2 regions of the Breoghania sp. JC706 genome follow, and region 2 is predicted to be linked to the other one. Evidence: riboswitches for the same ligand, from Rfam matches in the RefSeq annotation. Region 2 holds a riboswitch; the other holds the start of a gene.
What was found. A riboswitch is a leader RNA that binds a small molecule or an ion and turns the genes downstream of it on or off. The one in region 2 is predicted to bind thiamine pyrophosphate.
Positions count from the first base shown of each region.

Region 1: it holds a riboswitch for thiamine pyrophosphate, as region 2 does, so the genes downstream of both, thiM (hydroxyethylthiazole kinase) here and V2L18_RS07615 (ABC transporter permease) in region 2, are expected to answer to the same signal.

Region 1 is NZ_JBANCG010000006.1:265,866-269,578, forward strand. It holds gene ybaK (Cys-tRNA(Pro) deacylase) at 1-382, opposite strand, end outside; gene V2L18_RS14350 (DUF4186 domain-containing protein) at 379-780, opposite strand; TPP riboswitch at 997-1,128, shown strand; gene thiM (hydroxyethylthiazole kinase) at 1,211-2,029, shown strand; gene thiE (thiamine phosphate synthase) at 2,090-2,737, shown strand; gene V2L18_RS14365 (cytochrome c) at 2,775-3,188, opposite strand; gene V2L18_RS14370 (hypothetical protein) at 3,425-3,713, opposite strand, start outside.
Region 2 is NZ_JBANCG010000003.1:380,159-383,871, forward strand. It holds gene V2L18_RS07610 (hypothetical protein) at 1-1,362, shown strand, start outside; TPP riboswitch at 1,452-1,587, shown strand; gene V2L18_RS07615 (ABC transporter permease) at 1,944-2,702, shown strand; gene V2L18_RS07620 (ABC transporter substrate-binding protein) at 2,755-3,693, shown strand.

The sequences.
Region 1 (3,713 bases), on a different contig from region 2:
TGACGACTTCCTCGTGCGCCATCGCCGCTTCCTCGATCACGGTCGGGTGGCGCTTTCGCTGGCCGAAGGGGCTGATGCCGCCCTTGTGGTAGCCGGTCAGCCGTTCCGCCTTGGCCGTGTCCATCATCGCGGCCGACTTGCCGCCCAGCGCCGCCGCTATCCTTTTCATCGACAGGCTGGCATTCGACGGGATGACCGCGCAGGCAGGCCGCCCGTCCACCTCGATCATCAGCGTCTTCAGAACGCGTTCCGGCGGCAGGCCCACGGCCTCTGCCGCGTGCAGGCCGATCTGGTGCTGGCCGGCCACAAAATCGTATTCGTGCGTGCGAAAGGCGACCTTCGCCTTTTTCAGCATCTGGGTTGCGGGGGTGCCGGTGCTCAACGGTTCGTCTTCCTGTTCGTGTTGTCGTTCATGTCCCGGATGATCCAGGTCATCACCACCTCCACCACATGGGCCTGTTCGGCCTCGCTCAGCGGCCGGCCTTTCTCGATCCCGTGCCACTTCATCAGGCAACCCCGGCAGCAGGTGGCCGTTGCGTGCTGGGCAACGAAGACCGGGTGGCCCCGCATCGGCGTCTGCTTGCCGTCGTTGGCGGGCCTGGCCGGGGCAAGGCGCTTTTCGATGAAATCGGCGGCATGGCGCGCGATTGTCTCGCGGCCCTTCGCCCGCGCATAGGCGCGGTCCTTCGCGTTCAGCGTGAAGCGGGAGCGGAAGGTGGAGCGCGACAGCCGGTCGAACAGGCTGGCAATGTCGGCTTGCGTCGTTGAGGAGGGATCCATCGTCAGTGTGTCCGGAGAGGGGCTTGTCCGGTGTCGGCGCCCGGGGCCGCCTTCCCGGCAAGGCGCGCATCGGGGCCTGACCGGTTCTGTTTAGAATAGCGCAGCGCGGGAGGCCAGCCCCAATTCCCGCCCGCGCCGGCGCGGGCGTCCGCAGGGGGTGTCCGTCGTTTTCCCCTTCTGCCCCTTGCCCTTGCGCCGCGTTGGCCTAAACTCCGGTGCGACTCAACGGGGTGCCGTCCCGTCCCGCGCAACGTTTCGCGCCTGCCACGGGGCCGGCTGAGAGGCATTCGCCAACCCGTCGAACCTGATCCGGATCATGCCGGCGGAGGGATTGAGGGCAAGCGTCGGGCAGGGCTATTTGCGGCCCACGTCGCGCGCGTTCCCCTCCCGGAAGATCCATCCGCCGGAAAAGCCCACGGGGAAAGACCAGATGACAGACACCGCTCTGCCGACCCTCGACGAAGCCGGCCGCCTGCGCGATGCGGTGCGCAGCCAGGGGCCGCTCGTCCAGAACATCACCAACTATGTCGCCATGACGCTTTCGGCCAACGTGCTGCTGGCCGCCGGCGCCTCGCCCGCGATGGTGCACGCGGAAGAGGAGGTGGCCGATTTCGTCAAGATCGCCTCCGCCCTCGTCGTCAACATCGGCACGCTGTCGCCCTCCTGGGTCTCCGCCATGGTCATCGCGGCCGAAGCGGCAGGGGAAGGCGGCAAGCCCTGGGTGCTCGATCCGGTGGGCTGTGGCGCCACCCCCTACCGCACAGAGACGGCGCGCAGGCTCGCCTCCCTGAAGCCCGCCGTCATCCGCGGTAACGCGTCCGAAATCATCGCGCTCGCCGGCGCATCGGGCGCGGCACCCAAGGGGGTGGACAGCGCGGTCTCCTCGCAGGCCGCCGTCGGGCCGGGCCGCGCGCTCGCCCAGGCGACCGGCGCGGTCATCGCGATTACCGGCGAGGTCGATTTCGTGGTCGATGCCACCCGCACCGCTGCGATCGAGGGCGGCGACGAGCTGATGCCGCTGTCCACCGGCGTCGGCTGCGCGCTGAGCGGGCTTGTCGGCGCCTATGCGGCGGTCACGCCCGATCCCTTCGCGGCCGCCGTGGCCGCGCTCGCGGTCTACGGCGCGGCCGGCAGCATCGCCGCGCGCGGTTCAGGCGGCCCCGGCGACATTCCCGCAAGACTGTGCAACGCACTCCACCGGATGGACGGCGAGGACCTGCGCGCCAACGCCACGATCCGCCCCGCCTGAGGCGTCACGTCTGAGCCCTCACGCCCGAGCCTTCCCGTACCCCAGCCTCAAGGTATCGCCATGCCCCGTCCCGCCTTCGATCTCTCGCTCTATCTCGTCACCGACACGCCGCAATGCGGGGCGCGCGGGGTGGTGGAAACGGCGGCGGCGGCGGCACGCGGCGGGGCGACGCTCGTGCAGCTGCGCGATCCTTTCGCCAAGACGCGGGAACTGGTCGAGCTTGCCCGCGCGCTGAAGGCGGCGCTGGAACCGTTTTCCGTGCCGCTCGTCATCAACGACCGCATCGACGTGGCGCTCGCCTCGAAGGCGCCGGGCGTCCACATCGGGCAGAAGGACATGACCCCGCGCGATGCCCGCGCGCTCATCGGTCCCGATGTCTTTCTGGGCCTATCCGTCGGCTCGCTGGAGGAACTGGCGGCTTCCGATCTCGGCGCGATCGATTATGTCGGCATCGGCCCCTATCGCGGCACCGCCACGAAGACGGACGCCGGCAACGCCATCGGCCTGTCCGGCTTCAAGACGGTGCGCGAGAAGATCGACCTGCCGGCGGTCGCCATCGGCGGCATCAAGGCGGAACATGTGGGCGAGCTGATCGCGGCGGGGGCGGACGGGGTCGCCGTCGTCTCCGCCATCTGCATGGCCGACGATCCGCAGGCCGCGACCGCCGAACTCGCCGGCCGCATCGCCGAGGCCCGCGCCCGGGCGTAGGAGGCGGGTTCCGCCCGAAAAGGGAAGGGGGATACCGTCAGTCGATGCCGTTCGCCCGCTGCAAGGCCCGCACATAGGCGATGATCGGGCGCACCTCTTCCTGGGTGATCTGCGTCTGGGCGGGCATGTCGCCGAAGCGCCAGTGGTGGGCGCGCACGCCGCGCTGCGCGGCCATGTAGAACGACATGTCGCCGTGGTGGGAGGGCTTGTAGATCGGGTTCAGGAACGGCGGCCCCTGATCGGTGCCCGTGGCGTTCTCGCCGTGGCAGGCGGCGCAATTGTCGTTGAACAGCTTCCTGCCCGCGCTCTGGTAGGCGCTCAGCTGCGGAATGACGGGATCCGCCGCGACCGCGCGCCCGCCTGCCTCGCCACCGGATCCCCCGCCAAGGGTCAGCCATGCCCCGACCAGTCCCAGTGCGGCGCCGGCCGCAAGCAGAATGAATGCACGCATCAGGAAATCTCTCCGCATTTCGTCCCTCGCGCCCGTCCTGGCGAAAGGCTCACGGAACTTTTCCGGCTTCCAGTGACGGGAAGGTCAAGCGCGCAGACCGCGACAATTTGCAAGGAGAAGTTGCGGGAATGGTGCCAAGGGGGCGGCATGTCCGAGCCCGACGCTTGCGCAAAGCCCCGGCGGCCGTCTTACGCCGGAGGCTTCGACGTCAGCTCTTTGGTGCCGGCTCTCCCGCGTCAGATCGGGTCGGTGGAAATGTCGGCCTGGCGAAGCTGGACCGGCCAGCAGCGGAACGTCGCGGTGCCGATGGCGACCGGATAGCCGCCCTCCAGGGAGCGGGAAGACAGGCCGTCAGGGTCGCACAGCATGAACATCGGCGCCGTCTTTGTGTTCTCCGCCGCCCGTGCGGGCAGGGACAGCACGTGGCGGATGCTCTCGGTCTGCGGGCGCACCGCCATGATGACGAAAGCGCCGGCCAGCACGAGGTTGGCGACCAGGAGCGCGATCACCGGCTGACGGTCGAAG
Region 2 (3,713 bases):
GCGGAACGTCCCGTCGGCAACGGCGGCAAGACGGCCGCAACCAAGCCGCCTGCCGGTGAGAGCGCAAGTGAGCGCGCTGGTGGCCATGCGGGCGGGCGGGAACGGATCGAGCCGACGCCGCCTGCGGCCGACGACATTTTCGACGATGAACCCGAGACGGGACCGAAGCCGGCGCGCAACGGCAACGGCGGCGCGGCGGAGGCGCCGGAACAGGGTACCGAGCCGCGCGGCAACGGCAAGTCGGGCAACGGTGGTCCCCAAAACGGCGGCCCCGAAAACGGTAGACGGGGACGGGATGCGATTTCCGACCTCGATGCCATGACGCGCGGCGCGCAGGATCCGACCGCCTCGACCATGCCGCGCTATTCCGATCGCGACCTTCGGCCCTCGCGGCTGCCGATGATCGGCGCGGCGGTGGTGGCCATCGTCGTCTTCATCGGGCTGGTGAGCGTGGTCTACACCCAGCGCGATTCCATTCTGGCGATGTTTTCCGGGTCGGACACGCCGCAGGCGAGCGACACGGCCTCCGGCACGGACGAGCCCGCCTCTTCGGAGGGCGGCAAGGACACGGCCCGGCTTCTCAACGACGACGGGTCGCCGGCCGCGCCCGATGCGCGCGCGGTGACGACGACGCGTGTGGTGCCGCCGGCCGAGGATGGGGTGACGGTCGCCCCGCAGGGCGGCGAGCCGGAAACCTCCGTCGACGAGCCGGACGCGACCCAGGCCGGCGAGCCGGACAATAGCGCGGCCGCGACCGCGCCGGCGGCGGCGAATTCCGATACCCAGGCTCCGGCTTCCGCCTCGCAGGCGACGCCGGTCGCCCAGCGCGCGATTCTTTACGAGGAAAGCGCGGACGCCAGTTCCGGCGGCTCGGCCGAGCAGGGCCGGGTGCTGTGGTCGACGGCGCAGGAAACGCCGGCCGGCGGGAGCAAGTCGGACACGGTCATCAAGGCCCAGATCACCATTCCGGGCCGTGACGTGGCGGTGGAACTGACGATCCGTCCCAACCAGGACAAGACGCTGCCGGCGAGCCACCTCATCGAGCTGAAGTTCAACCTGCCGAAGGATTTCGCCGGCAAGGGGATCTCGTCGGTGCCGGGGCTGATCATGAAGACCACCGAGGAGGCGCGCGGCGATGCGCTGCGCGGGGCCTCGGTCCGTGTCGCGGACGGCTTCTTCTGGGTGGCGCTCTCTTCCATTCCGGACGAGCGGGAACGCAACATCGCGCTTCTGCGCGACCGCGGCTGGATCGACATTCCGATCCTCTACGAGACCGGCAAGCGCGCCATCCTGACGCTGGAAAAGGGCTCGCCCGGCGACCGCGTCGTCCAGACCGCACTGGATGCCTGGACGAAGAGCTAGGGCCGCTCCCGTCGTGAGTGCCTCGGCCTGCCATGAGGGGCCTCCGCGCCGCCCCCCTTGCATTGCCATGCGAACCGCCCCACACTGACATTACTTCCGAGGGGTGTTCGCGAACGCGAACTGAGATGGCCAGTTCCGATCCGCTACAAGTGCGGGAGGGCAGGGGCCGAACCCTTCGAACCTGATCCGGGTCATGCCGGCGAAGGGACGGAAACCTGAGCCCTATTTTCCCGGGTCTCCATGGTCTTTGGTGTCAAGGACGGGGAGATCCCATGTTTCATCTGCATGCTGCGCAAGAGCGCGGCAGACCGATTTCAAGACTGCCGTACTCCGGTATGGCGCCCAGCTCGGACATGCCGCCCGGTTGCGGGAGAACGGTGTGCCCGTCGGATTGTTCATTGGCACACTCACTGGGGTGGCAAGCAGGGCGGTATTTCGCCCTTCCGGTTTCCTGATCCTTCGCAAGGCGTCGATTGACACCGGCAACCGGCGGGCCATGCGGTGTGCCGTTTTCCCGGTCCTGCCGTTTCCCGCGCCTGGGCAATCGCAACCGCCTGAGGTCCTCCGGCTCAAGGAAGATCATGTCTGAATTCCAACGGCGTATCGTGCGCGGGCTTGTAACCGCTGTCCTGCTCATGGGGGCGTGGGAACTGGCCGTGCGCGGCCTGAGGCTGCCCTCCTACATGCTGCCTCCGCCCTCCCGGGTGGCCGAGGTGCTGGTCGCGCGCGCCGACTTCCTGTTCCACCAGGCCGGCATCACGGCCTACGAGACGGTGCTGGGGCTCGTCTTCGGCGTCGTCGGCGGGGTCGTGCTGGCGCTGACGCTTTCGGTACTGCCGCTGGCGCGGCGCTACCTGCTGCCGGTCGTGGTGGTCAGCCAGGCGCTGCCGGTCTTTGCCATCGCGCCGCTTTTGGTGCTGTGGTTCGGCTTCGGGCTTGCCTCCAAGATCGTCATGGCGAGCCTGATCATCTTCTTTCCCGTCACCTCCGCCTTCTACGACGGGCTGCGCCGCACCGACCCCGACCTTCTCGACTACGCCAAGCTCGTGCGCGCCACGCCCTGGCAGACGCTGATGCTGATCCGCGTGCCCGCCGCGCTGCCCGCGCTGGGCTCCGGCCTGAGGGTCGCCGCCGTCTTCGCACCCATCGGGGCGATCGTGGGGGAATGGGTCGGCTCCTCGCAAGGGTTAGGCTTCGTCATGCTGCAGGCGAATGCCCGCGCGCAGGCCGACATGGTGTTCGCGGCGCTCGTGCTGCTCGCCGCGATGGCGCTTCTTCTTCGCACGATCGTCGACAAGACGACCCGGGCGATGACGCCCTGGCAATCCGAACAGGCCTGAGAAGGCCGGACCGGGAAAATTGAAAGAGAGGAGACCTCATATGCTGAAATCGATGAAAGCGACTTTCGCCGCGCTGGCCTTCGCCGCCGCCTTCGCCGGGGGGGCGGCACAGGCCGCCGACAAGCTGACCGTGCTGCTCGACTGGTACGTCAATGCCGACCATGGCCCGCTGGTGGTGGCCAAGGAGGGCGGATATTTCGAAGCCGAGGGGCTGGACGTGGAACTGGTGACGCCGGCTGACCCGTCCGCCCCGCCGCGTCTCGTGGCCGCCGGGCAGGGCGATATCGCGGTCTCCTACCAGCCGACGCTTTACGAGCAGGTGCAGGAGGGGCTGCCGGTCAGGCGCATCGGGACGCTGATCTCCACCCCGCTCAACACGGTGATCGCGCTGAAAAGCGGGCCGGTGAAATCGCTTGAGGATCTCAAGGGCAAGAAGATCGGCTTCTCGATCTCGGGCTTTGAGGACGCGATCCTGTCGACCATGCTCGGTACAGTCGGCCTGTCGGAGGACGACGTGGAGATGATCAACGTCAACTTCGCGCTGACGCCGGCGCTTCTTTCCGGCCAGGTCGATGCGGTGGTCGGCGCCTATCGCAACATCGAGCTGAACCAGCTTGAGGCGGAGGGCAACCCGGGCTTCGCGATCTACCCGGAAGAGCACGGCGTGCCGGCCTATGACGAGCTGATCTACATCGCCAACAAGGACAAGCTCGACGACGACCGCCTGCCGCGTTTCCTGCGCGCGGTGGAGGCGGCGACCGTGTTTCTGACCAACCACCCGGAGGAAGGGCTGAAGCTCTTCGTCAAGAACCATTCCGACATCGACGACGATCTGACGAAGAAGTCCTGGTACGATTCCGTGCCGCGCTTCGCCAAGCGCCCGGCGGCGCTCGATGCCGGCCGCTACGAACGGTTCGGCGCCTTCATGGAAAAGGCCGGTCTGATCGAAAAGGCGCCGAAGGTCGAGGATATCGCGGTGGAGATCAGGTAGGGGGCTCAGCGGACAGAAGT